2 regions of the Synechococcus sp. R3-13 genome follow, and region 1 is predicted to be linked to the other one. Evidence: predicted binding sites of a transcription regulator. Region 1 holds the regulator's gene; the other holds the start of a gene.
What was found. The regulator NtcA, encoded in region 1, controls nitrogen genes in cyanobacteria. The targets are predictions, from matches to a motif close to GTANCNNNNGNTAC.

Region 1 (8,737 bases):
GCCGCCACCGGACTGGCCAGCCCCAGCCACAACAAGGCCAGGATCCCGACCTAGGCCTAGAGGCGAGACGGGATCCGACATCTCATAGGCAACTTCCGATCCAGACCTAGAGATAGGCCGATAGGTCGCTGTGGCTTTCGTTCTTGGTACCGCCCCAGCCGGGAACAGTCTTGGCCTGCACCAGAATGTAGCCCGCAATCAGCTTCAGATCCTCGTCGGTGAGGTTGCGCAGACGGGGATACTCACTGGTGAGCTGGGTGTTGGGGTGATACTCCAACAGAGACTCCACCCCGTCATAGGTGACCGGATTCTTGATGTAGTCCACGATTGCCAGCACATTATCCCGTGGGGGAGTTGCCCCCTCCAGATCCGAAAGCTTCAAGCTTACGTCTGGGTTGGGATAGGTCTGACCGCCCACATGGCACTGGGCGCACGCGGTGTTGAATAACTTCTTCCCTTTGGCCAACTGGGCCTCGGTAAAGGTAATGGACTCGGTTGGCGACAGAGCCACCGCAGGAATATCCTTAGCTGCAAACACTGGAGCCAGACCCCAGCCAAACCCAGCCATCAACACAGCCAACAGCAGGACAAGCAACCGACGACGCGCTGGCACAAACACCTTCTGAACAGAAAAAGCTTTGCTAAACATGGTTCTCCGTAGATCAGTCTAGAAAGAGGAGAGGTGGGCTCCACTCCAGCCGCAAACCCGACAACAGGATCAAGAATAGACCATCAAGAGATCATTTGCAGATGGGATCCGAGATGGTTTCCCAATCGGTTCCATTTGCCTTTGGTGTTAAGTTTGATTACGGAGCTGTGGCCTGTTGGGGGTCTGTTGGCCGGGAGCTGACTTGGCCACAGCCCGGTCGAGGTGGGGAGAACTGAGCAGGTAATATAGAGCTTGGCTTGCTTGCCCGGCAACCTCACAGCAGGAGAATACGGCAGACTCCGTTCCAGGTTTTTGCAGGATTGCCCCCATGTCCTCTGTCCGATTCCAGCCGTTGCGGGTGGCTTTCACCTGTGCGGATCCCAGTCAGATCCAAATGCCTGTTGCCAATTTGCTGGCGGCTTTGCCGGCCTCACCGCTTCTGGCCTACACAGATCCGGAAGCAGCAGACTTGCGGGTAGAGCTGTTGCCCGATGCCATTTATCACTTTTACCGTCGGGGGGAAGAGGTGGCTCTGGCGGCCTTCCGGATCCCGGTGAAAAAGCTACAGGCCCTGCCTCGCAAGCTGGTGCGGCTGTTGGAGCACGTGGCTGCTTTTGGTAATCTTTTGAACCTGCAACCTGCCAGCGATGCGCTGAGCAGCATCTTGGAAGTGGAATTTCTCCAACTGGAAACCCCGGCCAGCAGCTCTGCCCCTGCCGAAGTGAGCCCCCTGCCGCGGGATCCCCAAGGGAAAGTGCAAATCCAAGCAGGCCGCAACCTGGCCATTGCCTTGAGAAACAGAGCCCCCACTCCAGTGCATGTTTATGTCACCGTCTTTGACGAGCGGCGGTACAGCGTGGATTTGGTTTACCCCTATCAACCAGATCTGCCTGCCCGTTTACGCCCCAACGAGAGCCTGCTGATTGGCTCTGGCCCCCGCTACTTGCTGCAGATGCAACTGCCAGAAGGAACAGACGTAGCGGTGGATCACTTCAAAATCTGGGTCAGCAGCACCAGCATGCAGCCAGGCATTATGGTGATGCCCCCTCTGGGGCAACGGCTGGAACCTCCCTCAGAAGATCCCTACGGGGCCGGATCCCGTCTAGATCGAGAGGTAAGGCTGGCCGTTCTGGGCAAGGCAGGCAGCACTCCCATGCCAGCTTTTGCCGAGGATCCCTGGTGGTGTATGGAGCAAGCCGTCAAGATTGTGGCCTGAGCCGATGCTCTTGGGGACTTTTTCAGACTTTCAGAGATGGCTTTTCAGGATCCCATCAAAGGTAGACTCAACCTCATCGACGCCAATCACTGACAGGTGATAGAGGGAAGATAGACTACTTCTTGTATCTTGACTAACATCAGTTAAAACTATGAAAGCTTGGCTTCCCTGAAGACCGAGTTCATGAGCGATTCCGGAGTATTTTTGTATTTTATCTTGGTACCCACCTGTCCTCGATTCCACCCAGTAGAATTTATCATTGATATGGAAGAAAAGATCCATCTCAAAATCGGCTCTATTCGATAAAGTAACTTGGGCATTCGCGACGTAAGAGAAACTGATCTTTTCGGTGTGAGCCTCAACAAGGCGGATCAGCGTGCCCCTAACATATCTTTCCAGCCAGTTCCCTGCCAGAAAATTCAGCGCCTGAGGCGACCTACTGGGTCTCGCTACCAAAAGGCATCTGGGCGCCTTAGAGTATCTGTACTCTTCCAAAAATGCGATGTCGTGTAACTCCTTAGCAACTTGGCAAGTTGAACTGACTACTTGTGGAGGTTCGTCTCTAAGGTTTAGGAAGAAAGAACTGCCGCTCTTCATGTTTGATTTAACCATTCCATAAAATCTCTTGATAAAAGAGTATCGGCTGCCCATAAAGGCGGCTATTTGATCTAGCTTTTCCTCTTTTTCTTCCGCAGCTATGCTTTTTATCTTTATGTTTTTTGAGTTTAAGAACGACTCTATCTTTGATATATCAACAGTAGCTGTCCCATCCTTGTCTCTTAGTACTTCGTCTGGTGTCTCAGGATCTGGTGCTTTACCAATGACCTGAGTAACCTGCTCATTCTGGGAGTCCTGATTTGCAGTTGGGCATATCCCGGATCCATGAGAACTTTGAATAGTAACCCGTAGTTGCCGATAAATATCTTTGGCCTCTTCCACTAGATTTTCCAGAATGGCTAGCTGATTGTTCAGTTGCTGGCCATGTTCGGCCAACTTTACAGATATAGCTTGTAGAAAGTCTCTGCCCCAGTCCTGTAGCAAGCTTTGCTGGCTGTCAGCAAGGCGAAATTTAAACTCTTCAAGGGTAGCTTGGACGGCCTGTAACTTTTCCTGTAACTTTTGAGAAATCTTGTCTACCAATCCTTCGCTCAACTTGATGAGTGCTTTGTCCGGGTTGTTGAGTTCTTGGCTGCGTTGGCTTAGCTGCGAAGATATATCTCTGATAATCTCTCGTTTCCAGATTTCCAGTTTAGGACTGGCCCCATACTGGCGAGCAACGTAAATGCCTACCGAGAAACCAACAGCTGCCCCAATCAATAAAACCAAAACTAAGTCCATCAGATACTCCTGTCCTCTGCTGCTGTTACTTTTCTTTCCAGTTAACTGGATTACCTGCTTGCCTCAACATGATAGGAGGAGATAGGTGAATTTTCAAGCAGATGGGGACCTGCCTCTGACCGAAGCTGGGCGCCGACAAGGGATCCCAGCCAGCCTTGCTGAAGAGCTTCTTGAGCAGGAGTCAGTTCAGGCAATACCTCCAACGTGTAGACATCGGGCCGAGGGGGATCCAACGGGATCCAAAAGTGTTTCAACTGGTCCGCTTGAAAAACGCTCAAACAAATGATCTGGTGGGGCTGATAGGCCGTCAAGCGTTCCGCCAAGTTGGCAGCGCTCACCCTGAACCCATCCAGGGCCACCAGCTCATCGCCGGCCCAGATGCCCGCTTTTTGCGCCGGGGATCCCATCTCTACTGCGCTGATGCGATTGCCCTCGCCGTTGAAATTGAGGCCCAGGTAGGGGGGAAGGTTGGGTCGGCTGAAGTGGGCTTTAAGGGTGAGGCCAAAGGGGTGTAGGTAAGTGTTGTAGTCTAGCTCTTCCGTGCCTTCCACATAGGCTGCGAAAAACCGGCCAAGATCGGCACCGGCTGCCCGCTCAAACGCCTCCCGCAAGTCTTGGTCGCTGTAGCCCTTCCCTGACCGACCAAAGCGCTGCCACAGATCCTGCAAAGCTGTATCCAGGGATCCCCGACCGCCGGAAAGGTGACGGATGTGCAGATCCAGCAGCCAACAGACCAAAGCCCCCTTTAAGTAATAAGAAACCTGGCTGTTGAGGGTGTTTTCGTGGGGGCGGTAGAGTTTGATCCAGGTATCGAAGCTGGACTCCCGCAGCGATTGCACGGCCCGGCCCGGAGTACGCTGCAAGCGGCCAATCTGTTCGGAAAGAATCTTCAAGAAATCGCCGGCACTGAGGATCCCTGCCCTCAATAAGATGACGTTTTCGTAATAGCTGGTCGCCCCCTCACAAAACCACAGACATTCCAGATAATTTTCTTGGTTGTAATCGATCTTTTCCAATGCCAGAGGACGCAGACGCTTGACATTCCAGGCATGAAACAACTCGTGGGCCATCAGAGCCAAAAACCGACGATAGGACTCCGGCTGATGCAGCTCTAGCCCAGAGTAAAGAAGGGTGGTGCTGTACTTGTGCTCAAGGCCACCAAATCCTCCCGGCGACAAATGCACGATAAACCAGTAACGGTCATAGGGTAGCCCACCAAAAAATGCGGCTGTGGTTTCGACAATGGCCTTGGCATCGGCAACGGCCCGATCGACATCTAGAGTGCCTGACCCCCAAACCACAAGGTAATGCGGGATCCCTTCCACCTCAAACGATTGCACTCGATGTGGACCCACCTCCACCGGGCTATCCACCAGCTCGTCGTAGTCTTCCGCCACAAAAGACTGGCCGGAAGTGGGATCCTCAGAAGGAGAGGTCAAGGGCCGCAAACTGGTGGCGATGTGCCAATCCGGCTTGGGGGGGATCACCGTCAAAGTGTAGGGTTCCCGCTCGCGACCGGGCACGTAGAGGAAGAGCGCTGCCCCGTTGAAATAGGCGTGGGTCAAATCCAGATGGTTCGTGCGCACCGTCAGCTCATAGGCATAGACCCGATAGCACACCTTCACAGCAGAAGAACCCGGCGGATCGATTTGCCAGGTATTCTTATCCACCTTCCGCCAGGCCAAAGGGATCCCTTGCTCAGTTGCCGCCTGAAACTCCTGCACGTGACGGGCATATTCCCGCACCAGGTAGGATCCCGGCGTCCACACCGGCAGCCGCAGCCGCAAAGGCATCTTTGGCTCCACCTCTCGGAGCAGCAGCTCCACCTCCAGGAGGTGATTGGCCGGATCCGGCATCCGCACTGTGAAATGCTGGCGGCTCAGTTGAGAAGGTGCAGCAACGATAACCTCTGGGATCCCCATAGATAGATAGATAGAATGTTCCAACCCACTCCACTCTCTACCGCCAAGGGCCGACACAACCCCCAGCGACAATGGCTCTTATCCTAACCCCTGCTTTCGGTTGGGGATCCCTTTCTGGGGCAAAAACGAGACTTAAAAATGTAGCGCGTGCTACAAAGATACCTAGGCAGAACCTTCTACTTTAGGGTAAATCTTGGTATCCTCGTAGATTCTGAAGTCAATGGGTTGCAACCTAGCCTAATGCTTCTAGATTGATCTTAGTAGGTTGATCTTAGGTATAAACTGACCTTAAAAGGTTGATGAGTATGGCGGTGGCCGTAGCGGAAAAATCTCTGATCACAGCCTTCAAGCAATTGGGAGGCCCTCACCATCCTCCGGTTATCGAAACGTTCGAGCGCGGGAAGACCATTTTTTTTCCAGGGGATCCGGCGGAGCGGGTTTACTTTTTGGTAAAGGGAGCGGTTAAGCTCTCGCGGGTCTACGAAATGGGAGAGGAAATCACAGTTGCCCTCCTGCGCGAAAACAGCATCTTCGGCGTGCTCTCCTTTATCACGGGACAGCGCTCCGACCGCTTTTATCACTCGGTGGCTTTTACACCTACCGAGTTACTCTCTCTACCGATCGAGCAGGTGGAAAAATCCTTGCAGGAGAACGCCGAACTGGCCATGTTGCTGGTTAAAAGCCTGTCGTCTCGTATCTTGCAAACGGAGATGATGATCGAGACGCTGGCTCATCGCGACATGGGATCCCGTCTGGTCAGCTTTTTGTTGATTCTCTGTCGCGATTTCGGAGTGCCTGGCCCAGATGGGGTCACCATCGATCTCAAGCTGTCTCACCAGGCCATTGCCGAGGCCATTGGCTCAACCCGCGTCACCATCACCCGCCTGTTGGGAGAGCTGCGCAAGAAGAAGTACATCTCCATTCACAAGAAGAAGATCACCGTACACGACCCGATGCGGCTGAGCCATCGCTTTGCCTAGAAGGAAGAGGAGAACACCTCCTGAGTAGCACCCTGCCTAGGCAAACCCCGCTCGATGGTTGGTTGAAGCTCTGGCCGGCCTATGTTCAATCTACTGCTGCAGCCTTGAAGAATCTCTGTGCCCGAAGGACAGACTTAAAGTTTTCTGGAAGCTGACCGGATCGCGGGCAAGAATCTACTAGTCTATGGGGGGATCTGGCTTTGGCCAGAGCTATCTAGCCAATTGCTGAGGTGTAACTGTGGAAACGGCCATCGAGTGGATTACCGCCCATGAGATCCTCGACTCGCGAGGACGCCCCACCTTAGAGGCCCTGGTGGGTCTAGCCAATGGAGCAACGGGCTTGGCGCAGGTTCCCAGCGGTGCTTCGACCGGTACCTTCGAGGCCCACGAGCTGCGGGACGGGGATCCCAAACGCTACGGCGGTAAGGGTGTGCTGAGGGCGGTGGAAAACATCCTTGGCCCCATCCAGTCGGAGCTGCAGGGAGAAGATGCCCTCAACCAAGCCCGTATTGACCAGTTGCTGATCGACCTGGACGGCACCCCCAACAAGTCCCGCCTGGGGGCCAACGCTATTTTGGCAGTTTCTCTGGCGACAGCCAAAGCGGCTGCGGAAGCAGTGGGCTTGCCTCTTTACAAATACCTGGGGGAGCCCTTTGCCAACCTGCTGCCGGTGCCGCTGATGAACGTGCTCAACGGCGGCGCCCACGCCGACAACAACGTCGATATTCAAGAATTTATGCTTGTGCCCATTGGAGCGGCCAGCTTTCGCGAGGCGCTGCGCTACGGGGCTGAGGTGTTTGCGGTACTAAAACAAGTGCTGCAGCAGAAGGGGCTGTCCACCGGTGTGGGGGATGAAGGGGGGTTTGCTCCTGATCTCGACTCCAATGCGGCGGCTTTGGATCTGCTGATGACGGCTATTGAACAGGCAGGCTACAAACCGGGAGCAGATATCGCCTTGGCCTTGGATGTGGCCGCCAACGAGCTGCTGCAGGATGGGCAATATCACTTTGAGGGCAAAGCCCACAGCGCGGCTGAGATGGTGGCTTACTACCAGCAACTGCTGGCCAACTATCCCATCCTTTCCATTGAAGATGGGCTAGCGGAAGAAGACTGGGCCGGTTGGCAAGCCATGACCGCTCAACTGGGATCCCGGGTACAGCTGGTGGGAGATGACCTGTTTGTAACCAACCTGACCCGCCTGCAAAAGGGTATCGACAGCGCCGCCGCCAACGCCATTTTGATCAAGCCCAACCAAATCGGCACCCTGACGGAGACCGTCTCGGCCATCCAATTGGCAGTTCAAGCCGGCTTTCGCACCATCATCAGCCACCGCTCTGGCGAGACGGAAGACACCACCATTGCCGACTTGGCGGTGGCCACCCGTGCCGGGCAGATCAAAACCGGATCCCTCTGCCGCAGCGAGCGCATTGCCAAGTACAACCAACTGCTGCGCATCGAAGACGAGCTGGGGGAAGCGGCAGTTTATGCCGGTCGGGTGGGCCTGGGTCCTAGAGCTCGCTAACTTCCCGTTCCGTCCCAGGGGATCCCTAGCACCTGCACCAAAAAGGCCCAGCGGTCGGCAGCTTCCTCAATCAGCTTGCTGGTGGGCTTGCCGGCCCCGTGCCCTGCCTTGGTGTCGATGCGGATGAGGATGGGCTGGGATCCCCCCTGGGCTGCCTGCAGGGCAGCGGCAAACTTGAAGCTGTGGGCGGGCACCACCCGGTCGTCGTGATCTGCGGTGGTGATCAGGGTGGCGGGGTAGGCGGTGCCGGGCTTGAGGTTGTGCAGGGGGGAGTAGGCGTAGAGGGCCTTGAATTCCTCCGGGTCTTCCGGGGATCCGTACTCGGAGATCCAGGCCCAGCCGATGGTGAACTTATGAAAGCGCAGCATGTCGAACACCCCCACGGCGGGGAGGGCTGCTGCAAAGAGATCCGGCCTTTGGGTCAGGCAGGCCCCCACCAAGAGGCCGCCGTTGCTGCCGCCGGCGATGGCCAACTTGGAGGGGTTGGTGTAGCCGTTGGCCATGAGCCACTCAGTCGCGGCAATGAAGTCGTCGAAGACCTTTTGCTTGTTGAGCTTGGTGCCCGCTTGGTGCCAGGCTTCCCCGTATTCGCCGCCGCCGCGCAAACTGGGCTGGGCGTAAACCCCTCCCATCTCCAGCCAGGCCACCAGGCCCACCGAAAAGCTGGGGGTCAGAGAGATGCCAAAGCCGCCGTAGCCGTACAGCAGGGTGGGGTGATCCCCTGTCCGCGCTAGGCCGCGGCGGTGGACAAGGAACATGGGGATGCGGGTGCCGTCTTGGCTGGCGTAGAACACCTGCTGCACCTCGTAGGCCTGGGGATCGAAATCCACCTGGGGCTGACGGAACAGGGTGCTGGTGCCGCTGGTGAAATCGTAGCGGTAGATGGTGGGTGGGGTGGTGAAGCTGGTGAAGGTGTAGAAGGTCTCGGTGTCGTAGCGCTTGCCGCCAAAGCCGCTGGCGGATCCCAGCCCGGGCAGCGGAATTTCCCCCAGGTAGCTACCGTCTAAAGCAAAGGTCTTGATCTGGGTGTGGGCGTCTTTGAGGTAGAAGGCCACAAACTGATTGTTGATCAAGCTAACCCCCTGCAGGGTCTCCTCCGCCTCAGGGATC
Region 2 (10,092 bases), on a different contig from region 1:
CCTGCTCTTGCCAGACTTGATCGAGGGGAGTGCCCCGCAGGATTTCCAGCGTTAGGGTTGGGATCCGCCGTTCCTGCCCCGCCCAAGTGCCCAGAGAACCGGGGGTGGGATAGCCAATGTCGGCGGCGACGGGCAAGCCGTTGCGAGCAGCCATCACCTGGGCCAGCTCAAGGGCAGGGCCGTTGTAGTTCACGCAGGGGTGCGCCTGGCAGGAGTGGGCAGAAAGGATAAACTGGGGCTGAATCCGGGCCAAACTCGTCAACAACGCCTGCGTCTCGGGCTCGGAGCCTGGGGCCGATCCGGGCGGATAACGAGCTTCCAGAGAGGCCGGGATCCAATCTTGGGTGGGCAGATTGCGGTTGAGATCCACACCGTTGGCATTGAGACGTTGCCCCAAGGCACAGCCATCCGGGTTCAGGCGTGGGATCGCCCACAAGGTCGCCTTCCCGGCCAGGGATCCCCATCTCCCCGAGGCCACATAGCGCTCGATCAGAGTGTATCCTTCCACCTCGTCCCCGTGTACCCCGCCGATCAGCAGCAAGGAGCGGATCCCTTGGGTGAGCTGCCAAAGGTGAATAGGACGTCCCTGCACCGAGTAGCCGATGACCTGCAGGGATCTCAAAGGTTCACCCGCAGCAAGTTCCTGAGACATGGGGGATCCCGGCAAGTCTCGCAACCGTTAGAACGGGAGATCGTCCGGCTCCGGTGGGGAAACCACATCCCCCTCAGAGGATTCCACAATCGCCGGTTCACCCATCCCCGTCAGAGAGAGGACGCGAGCGGATCCCAGCTGATGGACACGGCGCGCGGTGATCTCGGCCAGCTTTTCCTTGCGCCCATCTCGCTCCACCACATTCATGTGCAGTTGGCCTTCCACTGTGATTTGGTCGCCCACATGGCAGGTGTCCACCACCCTTTTGGCCAGTTCTCCAAAAGAGGAAACGCGCACCCGGTAGGGCGGCTCATCCGGGCGCAAGCTGGGAAAGCCAATCACCAAGGACGCAACAGCTAAGTTATCAAGGGTGTAGCGCAGCTCTGGCTCAGACAGAACCTCGCCCATCAACACAATCGAGTTCATAACGGAGCCATCCAGGGATAAGGGGCAGCTCAGGGCACTTCCATCATGCCCGCAGGCCAGGATGCCGTCAAACCTAGCCGACGCGGAGAGTCATGTGGCGCAGCACACTCTCGTTGATGCGCAGGTTTTTCTCCCAGGCAGCCACCGCATTGGGTTCGGCTTCGTAGTTGAACTGGATGTACAGACCCTCCTTGAACTTTTTCATCTCAAACCCGGCAAAGCGGCGCTTGCCCCTATTGGTAATCTCCACGTGGGTTACTCCGTTCTCTCGCAGGATCGCCTCCTGACTGCTGAGCAGTTGTTCGAGGGGTTCATCTGACAGATCAGGACGCACAATCAGCATCGTTTCGTAAGCGCGGGGCATGGAAGCAAGTTCTCCTTAGAATCCAGTGGTAGAGACGCAGTGGACTATACTAGCTTTTCTTTCCCACAACCGAAAAGGCTGCCGCCCAATTCCCATACCCTGGCCGCAGCAGCCAATGCAGGTGAGGCTGCTCACAAGAGGGGATCCATTGTCCGATACAATAGGGATTGCTTCATTGGCCGCTGGTTGGCCCGGCCAAGACACGCTGAATCGAGAGTTGGGATTCCAAGCATGAGCGCAGACGAAGTTTATAGCCGTGTTCGTAAGATCGTGTCCGATCAACTGGGCGTGGAAGACGACAAAGTGACCCCGGAAGCCAATTTCCAGAACGACCTGGGGGCCGATAGCCTCGATACGGTGGAGCTGGTCATGGCTTTTGAAGAGGAATTCGACCTGGAGATCCCCGATGAAGATGCAGAGGGGATCGCCACCGTGCAAGACGCTGTTAACTACATCCTCTCGAAGAAAGCTGCCTAATCTGCCTCCATACCCCTGGGCTAACACCGGACGATGGCTACTCTGGATCCCGCCACTGCTCTCAGGCCAACCCGCCGCGTTGTGATTACGGGGCTGGGTGCGGTCACCCCTATCGGCAACTCTCCTGCCGAGTTTTGGCAGAGCTTGCTGGCAGGGCGCTGCGGCATTGGGCCGATTACCCATTTCGATGCCTCCCGCCACGACTGCCGTATTGCCGGAGAGGTGAAGGGATTTGATCCCCTCGACTACTTGGATCGCAAGGATGTCAAGCGCACCGACCGCTTTGTGCATCTGGCGATGGCGGCCACCCGGCAAGCCTTGGAGGACGCTGACTTTCGCATCACCGATCTCAACGCCGAGCAAGTGGGGGTGATCTTGGGCACCGGCATCGGCGGCATCCGCGTCTTGGAAGAGCAGCAGACCATCTATCTGCAGAAAGGGCCGGATCGCTGTAGCCCCTTCATGGTGCCCATGATGATCGCCAATATGGCTGCGGGTCACCTGGCCATTCATTTTGGCGCCAAAGGCCCCAATTCCTGCACAGTTACGGCCTGTGCCTCTGGCTCCAACGCCATTGGCGATGCCTTTCGGCTCATCCAGAGGGGAGAGGTGCAAGCGGCGATTACAGGTGGCACGGAAGCGGCGGTCACCCCCTTGTCCATGGCGGGGTTCAGTGCCATGAAGGCCCTTTCCACCCGCAACGACACCCCGGAGCAAGCCTGTAGGCCCTTTGATCGGGATCGAGATGGCTTTGTCATGGGGGAAGGAGCAGGGATCCTGGTGCTGGAGGAGTTGGAGCACGCCCGCGCCCGCGGGGCCAAGATCTATGCGGAGATAGTCGGCTATGGCCTCACCTGCGATGCCCACCACATGACCAACCCTGCCCCCGGCGGTGAGGGAGCGGCCCGGGCGATGCGGCTGGCCCTCAAAGATGCCGGGCTTCAGCCTGGGGATGTGCAACACATCAATGCCCATGCCACCAGCACCCCTGTAGGGGATATCGCCGAGGTCCAGGCCATCAAGTCGGTCTTTGGCGAGCATGCCCCCCGTTTGGCCATCAGCGCCACCAAGTCCATGACCGGCCACCTGTTGGGGGGAGCGGGCGGCATTGCCACGGTGGCCACAGCTTTGGCCATCCACCACGGCTGGGTTCCTCCCACCCTCAACTTGGACAACCCCGATCCCGAGTGCGAAGGGCTGGATTTTGTACCCCACAAGGGGCGGCAGATGGCTGTCGGGGCCGCTTTGGTCAATGCCTTTGGATTTGGTGGGCACAACGTCACGCTGGCCTTGCGCCGCTACTCTCCCGCTTGAAGGGCTTGGCCTATGTCTTCTCCCGAAAGTTCACTGCCCTCAGTTCGCCAACAGGCCTTGGCCGCTTTGACAGCGGAGCTGGCGCAGCAGGGTCACCCGCCCGAATATGCTCAGCACATGGCGGCGGCGGTTATTTTTCAAGCGGATTTGGATCTGTGTGCAGCCCAACTGGCGCGGGTGCTCAGTTGGCTGAAGCAAAACCATCCTCAGCTCTATCCAGAGGCAGTGCAATTGGTGGACACCACTCGGGAAGAGTTCGAGCGTCGCGTTCAAAATGGATAGACAAGCCATCTGCTTTGATGCAGTTGGGTTGCGGTCGTTAGCAGAGGGTGATGTCCCCCCTATGGGACTGCAAGGGGTGATCTTGAGCTGGAGTGGGGTGGTGGCCGATGACGAGAACTTGCACCTGCAGGCCATCAACCAACTGCTGGTGGAAGAGAACCTGCGCCCCTGGAACCTGTGCTGGCCCAAGTCTGGATCCCCTGGGCAGCGGGAGCTTTACCGGCTGCAATACCTGGGCCGACCGGATCGAGAGCGCCTGCCGGCTCTGTGGGGGGAGCAGGGGCGGGTGCTCAGCCCCAAACAACTGGAAGAGCTGCTGAAACGCAAGGCCCTATACTACCGACAGGCTTTGCAGGGGCAGAGGGAATTGCCTCTCATTCCCGGTTTGGCGGAAACTTTGGAGACGCTGGAGCGGCTGCAACTGAAGGTCGGCCTGCTGTGCGGCCAATCGGCAGCCGAGGTGGCCGCTTTTCTAGAGCGCTTCCAGCCATGCTGCCCGGCCCTGACGCGGTTGACCGATGGGGGATCCTACCGAGTGACGGGGGATGATGCAGGCCCAATGCTTTCCCCAGGACACTTGCACCGCCTGCTTTTGCAGCGGATGGAATTGCCTGCCCAGGCGTGCTTGAGCATTGAAGCCACCTACTCTGGCATTCAGGCAGCCCGTTCGGCAGGGATCCCGGTGCTGGCTCTGGCCACCTTCTTTCCTCTGCACATGCTGCAGCGGCGGGCCAATTGGGCGGTGGACGGCTACCACCAGGTGGAATGGGATCGCATCCGGAACTGGTTTGCCGGCGGGCAAAACCGTCCTTCGACCCCAGTTGAAGCAGAAGCGGAGGCCGGTTCCTTCAAGGGATCCCAGGGAGAGCAGCCCCAGCCCTAGGGCAAGATGAGCATGCCATCCCCAAAGGAATAGAAGCGATATCCCTGCTTGATGGCCTCTTGGTAGAGAGCCAGCAGCCTTTGCCGCCCGATCAGCGCAGCCACCAGCATCATCAGGCTGGAGCGGGGCAGATGAAAATTGGTGACCAGTCCCTGAACCACCCGCCAGGAGTAGCCGGGGTAGATGAAGAGATCGCTTTTCCCCTGCCAAGGCTGCAAGGTGCCAGAGGCTGCCGCGGTTTCCAAAGAGCGCACCACGGTTGTTCCCACCGCGATCACCCGCCCCCCGCGGGCTTGGGCTTTTTGGATGGCTGCTACCGTTGTTGCCGGCACCTTGAGCCACTCGCTGTGGAGACGATGTTCGGTCACCTGCTCCGCCTCCACCGGTCGGAAGGTACCCAGGCCGATGTTCAGGGTGATGTAGGCGGTTTGGATCCCTTTTTGGGCCAGCCGCTCCAGCAGCTCCTGGGTAAAATGCAGCCCTGCCGTGGGAGCAGCCACCGAGCCGGGGTGCTTGGCCCAGAGGGTTTGGTAGTCTTCAGGGCGAACTTGTCCTGAGCCTGGGGATCCGGAAGCCTTGATGTAGGGAGGAAGCGGGATCCGGCCCACCTGTTCCAGGATTTCCTCAAAAGGTTGCGCCCCTTCCCACTCAAACTGCACCACTCGCCCGCCGGTTTCCGGGTCCAAAGCCAGAACAGTGGCCCTCAGCCCAGAGGGGGATCCCTGCTTGCTCCAAAAACCAATCCGATCCCCCACCTTCACCCGTTTGCCCGGCCTGACCAAAACCCGCCAGCTCCACGCCTGATCCGGCAGAGGTTGCGCAGCGGCAGGGATCCCTTCCAGGCAAGGCTCCAGCAGCAACACTTCGACCCGCGCCCCAGAGGGTTCCTTAGCCCCGAACAGGCGGGCCGGGATCACCTTGGTATCGTTGAGAACCAGCAGATCCCCTTCCTGCAGGTAGTCGGGCAGATGGCAGAAGCGGCGATGCTCGTGCCTATCCGGGTACACCACCAGCATCCGCGCCTGATCCCTGGGCTCCACCGGCGTTTGCGCAATCCGATCTGGAGGGAGGGTGTAGTCGTAGGAAGCTGTGAGCAGATCCGGATTGGGCTCCCTATCGCCCAAAGGCTCAGCCTTACCGGGGGGAGCGGCAGCAGGCGAAGAAGAGTCAGGCATGGAGATGAATCAAGATGGGGTTCTACGTGGATCCAGCATAGCCAACCGGATCCCGCCAACCCTCTCCCTTTTGAGGGAAGCAGCTAAACCTTGGCCACCACCACCTGCTGCGGCTGATCCTGATACTTGCCGGCGCGGTCGGCGTAGGTCACTTGGCAGGGATCCCCTTCCAGAAACAGAAGCTGGACCACCCCTTCGTTAGCGTACACACGGCAGTCGGCGCTGGAGGCGTTGGAAAACTCCAGGGTGAGATAACCCCGCCATCCCGCCTCAGCGGGCGTCAGGTTGGCAATCAGGCCCACCCTGGCATAGGAAGATTTGCCAATGCAGATCACGGTAATGTTATCCGGGACTTGCAGCCGCTCCAAAGACACCCCCAACCCATAGGAATGGGCCGGGATGATAAAGTAATCCCCCATCTCGTCGTGGTGCAGCTCCACCGCTTCCAGATTCTTGGGGTTAAACCGCTTGGGATCCACCACCGTGCCGGGCACATGGCGAAAGATCTTGAACTCCACCGGCGACAGGCGGATGTCGTAGCCATAGGAGGACAGCCCGTAACTCAAAACAGGCCGAGACTCAACAGCGCGCACCAGCTCAGGACAGAAGGGCTCAATCATCCCTCGCCGCGCTTGCTCACAGATCCAGCGGTCGTTTTTCAACATGGCTACAGCCGGCTTCCTGGAGAGTGATGGCACATCTGGTGGACAAGCTCCAGTCTTATTGGGACTCCGCCCCCCTGACGCGACCCGTGTTGCCTAGGTCTTTCGGAGCGGAAACTGTTTGCGCTAGCGGTGCGGAGCAACATGGGCTGCTGTAGGCATAGCACCTGTGCCGCTGACTTGAGGGGGATCCAGAGAACAGGCAACATTCCCATCGGCAGTGCGCAGCCCTGGGCCTGGGATGCCACGTAGGCGCAGCTGCGTGATCAAGTCGGCCCGCTCCAGAAACGAATCTGGCATCTCCGGCCCGGTGATCACCATGTCCATGGAGATGGGGCGTTGGTCGATTAAGCTCAGCACTTCCGCTTCTGGGATCAGGCCCAACTTCACAGCCAAGCTCAGCTCATCTAACACCACCAAGTCGTAGCGGCCACTCCTGACAGCCTCCTGGGTAAATTGCCACAGCTCATCCAATGCCACCCGCTCCTCAGGCTCTAGGTGAGGTGTATCGATGCACCGGTGCAGGCGACAACGAACCCACTCCAAGGATCTGCCCAGGGAGAGACGATTTTCGGGCCCCTGATTGATCCCACCCTTGAGAAATTGCACGATCAGCACCCGCGTTCCCTGGCCTGCCAAGCGCATCGCCTGAGCCATGACGGGCGTAAACATGCCCCGGCTGGGGTGGGTGTAAAGCTGCAGGGATCCCTGGGGAACCAACTGGGCGGAGAGGGATCCATTCTGCTGAAGGAAAAGCTCGCCGGCAGCAGGGCTGGCTTGAGCCGCAGGCTGTTTGGCGCGGGCTACAGGAGCGGCATCCTTGGAGGAAGGCATAGGATTTGGGGAGGCAGTGCAAACCACGTTCTATCTCGCGAGCAGGCTAGAGAACACGGCCCTAGGTTACAAGGCCTACAAGTGGTGGAGAGCGTCGGCTATGGATTCCATGAAACACCACCTGTGCGTATCCGTCAATGAGTCGGTTCTGCTTCTAGCTGGCATACAAATCATCCCCAATAGAGTAATAGAAAATACAATCCTTGCCCATCCTAGCCTTTTGGCACAAGAGGCAATACCTGAAAAGCTTTGACAGGGGATCTCAATAAAATTTCAGGCCTAGCCCAGAAGCTTGTGTGTGGGGCTATCTCACTTGAGTATAGAGGTGCTCTATAAAAATTTGAGAAAAAGATCAATTTCTTCCAAATAAGATTAACTCTCACAAACAGGAATGCCAGTACCAGCAGCCCACCCACGAGAGAGGAGCAAGGGTCAACCTACCCCAAAAGCCTTGTCCACCAGGAGAGATAGTCATTTTTAAAATAACTATACATTTGGTCGGGAGCCGGGTAGGCCTACACATTAGCGAACATTCGTAGTAGAGAGAATTGTAACCAAAAGTCCAAGGAGTTAATTTCTAACCTCGAGAGTGAAGAAATATAAATTCGTCAACCATCTTCGTCAAAAAATGGATTATTGACAATACTTTTTTGAAAACCAGCATCTGATTTAGCAGAAGCGTAAAGAATTGCGTGCCTTTTATACTCTGAGGTCGTCTTCTTCAAGAGATCGCCTCTTTGATCATTTTTCTTACCGGTCTCAAGGCCAATGTTTTCTACTTAATTTAATCTCTATTTCTGTTATGAGAAATGAGCATTGGGCGTTCAGTTTGGATCCCACTTAAAATTGACCTGAAAAAGCTCTGGGGCTTTGGGTGCTGAGATTGCCGGGATCCCATTGCGCAATCAAAGCCGAGTCCTTCCTCTGGCGGAGGGAGAGATCTTTTTCTTGAGAAGGTAGATCCAATCCTGGAGAATACCTGCCCCCTCCTCCAATCAGCCAGGAAGTCCGGGGATCCCACCCTCGATCCCTGGATCAAAGGGAAAAGACTCTATCCCGCCGGCACAAAAGTTTTCTGTCACCGACTTGGGCTTGGGAAAAACCCTAGGCCATTGTGAACTCGGGGTGTACGCCGCCGGGAGGGACTGGGATCCGTCTCACTGTTGGGTGGGCTGGCTTCTGGGTGTCGGTGTTCCCAATTGACGGCTTCTCCCCCCAGCACCAAGGTGGAAGCATTGCCCCCATCCAAGTTCAGGGCATGGCGACAGCCCAATTGCTGCATCAACTGTGCCATCTCCAGCAGGGTGAGCCCTTGATTTTCCTGGGCATTGCCGGCGGTAACCAGCAGCAAATGTCCGCTGTCCAGTTGGCCGATGGCACTGCGGGCGGCTCGCTGCCGGCGAAAGAGAGGCTGAAATCCCTCCAATCGGGCATCCAAAACCACCTGTCCATCCAAGAGCAAGAGCGGCCCTGCCCCTAGGATGTGGGGATAGGCCTCCAGCTCGGGCGGATCCAAGCGCAGATGAAGGCTGAGGCGATCCCCGGGAACCAGCTTGCGGGCTTCTAGGGCACCTTCTAGCCCCCGCCCTGCCAATACATACCCCTCGCTGGGAATCTGTACCGTCAAACTGCCGGCCAGGCCCGCCACCAGAATTTCTTGCACCTGATCCTGCCGCACCATCACGAGCATTTCGTCGTCCGTTTGGGTGGTGTAGGTGGATCCCCAGTCGGGGGTGAACTGGGAGATGCCGGGCAGGATATATCCTGTATTGATGCCCACCACTGGGATTTGATCCCCAATGGCATTGCGCAGCTCTGCTTGCATCCGCAAACGGGCAAAGCGCACGGATCCCCCTTCTTGCCCTGCCGTCCCATCCGACCAGGCGATGACCCCACGACCCAAAATGGGGCTGGAGATCCAGCGGCCATCCCGACGAATTGCCCCCAGCGGCTGACGGGTGTTGCGGTTGAAAAACCCACCGTTAATGGCGGCTACTGCTCCCTGTTCGGGGCCAAAGGAAGACAGCTCCCCCAAACCCACCAGCCCCGCGCGTGCAGCCCAGATGGGCCGCAGTTGGCCCGCTGCGAGAGAAATGACCACGATAGAAACGGGGATCCGATTGTCTCCAACCCAAACCTCCTTCTGGTACAAAGGGATCCCTTGCACCACCCGCACCGGCTGCACACCGAGGGTCACCTGAGCTTGAGCAGCCACGCTGGGCAAAAAGAGAGCAGCAGTGCAGGCTAACCCCCAGCCCATGACCCAGGCGCTCAGCTTGGTTTTGGACATGTCTTCACGTCTTTAGGGCTTCACCATTGTCATTGGGAGATGATTATCCCCCTGCGGCAAAGGTTCCCATCACAATGAGCGACAACAGGATCCCGGGAAAGAGCAGCGTCACCAAGATCAGCAGTTCGGATAGGGTCATTGGGGAATGCTACCTACTTAAGGATTGAGCCAACACAGCAGCCCTAATTTTCACCCTAGCGATCCTATGGAAGTGGCCCAGGATCCCTTTGGGATCCCTTAACACTCGATCACCGGTTTTTGCGGCTGCCCGTGCATGCCATCTCTCGCTCTGCCGACAGTATCCTGGCAAGGGGAAAGCCTCATCCAACGGTTCCTATGGGCATCCAAGGCAAACGCATTGCCGTCGAACCCGGCCATCTTCGCCCCTGGCTCAAAGAGGCTGTTTTGGCGGGGGGCGGCGAAATTGTGCCCCTGGCAGAAGCAGAAGCCTTGGTCTGGGCCGATGCCTTTGATGTGCCTGGCCTGAAGCGTTGTCTGGCGGAAGGGAAAGGGATCCGCTGGGTGCAGCTGCCCTGGGCAGGGGTGGAACCCTTTGTTCGGGCGGGAGTCTTGGATCCCGCTTATGTGTGGACTTGTGGCAAGGGGGTCTATGCCCAGCCAGTGGCGGAACATGCCTTGGCCCTGACCTTGGCCGGCTTGCGCGACTTGAAGATCCGCGCCTTGGCCCAAACTTGGCAGGAGGGCTCCGGTACCAGCCTCTGGGGTAGCCGTG

Region 2: NW856_RS03255 (cob(I)yrinic acid a,c-diamide adenosyltransferase) is a predicted target of NtcA. The motif match lies at 7,254-7,267, and genes of this name have one in related genera.

Annotation. Positions count from the first base shown of each region.
Region 1 covers NZ_JANSIO010000173.1:996-9,732, reverse strand. The annotation lists gene psbV (photosystem II cytochrome c-550) at 107-649, opposite strand; gene NW856_RS05335 (hypothetical protein) at 978-1,865, shown strand; gene NW856_RS05330 (hypothetical protein) at 1,896-3,203, opposite strand; gene NW856_RS05325 (M61 family metallopeptidase) at 3,254-5,149, opposite strand; gene ntcA (global nitrogen regulator NtcA) at 5,431-6,105, shown strand; gene eno (phosphopyruvate hydratase) at 6,344-7,627, shown strand; gene NW856_RS05310 (prolyl oligopeptidase family serine peptidase) at 7,624-8,737, opposite strand, start outside.
Region 2 covers NZ_JANSIO010000095.1:122-10,213, forward strand. The annotation lists gene NW856_RS03210 (M14 family zinc carboxypeptidase) at 1-652, opposite strand, end outside; gene NW856_RS03215 (single-stranded DNA-binding protein) at 680-1,078, opposite strand; gene rpsF (30S ribosomal protein S6) at 1,152-1,442, opposite strand; gene NW856_RS03225 (acyl carrier protein) at 1,674-1,919, shown strand; gene fabF (beta-ketoacyl-ACP synthase II) at 1,953-3,233, shown strand; gene NW856_RS03235 (hypothetical protein) at 3,246-3,515, shown strand; gene NW856_RS03240 (HAD family hydrolase) at 3,577-4,398, shown strand; gene queA (tRNA preQ1(34) S-adenosylmethionine ribosyltransferase-isomerase QueA) at 4,395-5,573, opposite strand; gene dcd (dCTP deaminase) at 5,657-6,238, opposite strand; gene NW856_RS03255 (cob(I)yrinic acid a,c-diamide adenosyltransferase) at 6,362-7,069, opposite strand; gene NW856_RS03260 (phosphodiester glycosidase family protein) at 8,148-9,359, opposite strand; gene NW856_RS03265 (D-isomer specific 2-hydroxyacid dehydrogenase family protein) at 9,696-10,092, shown strand, end outside.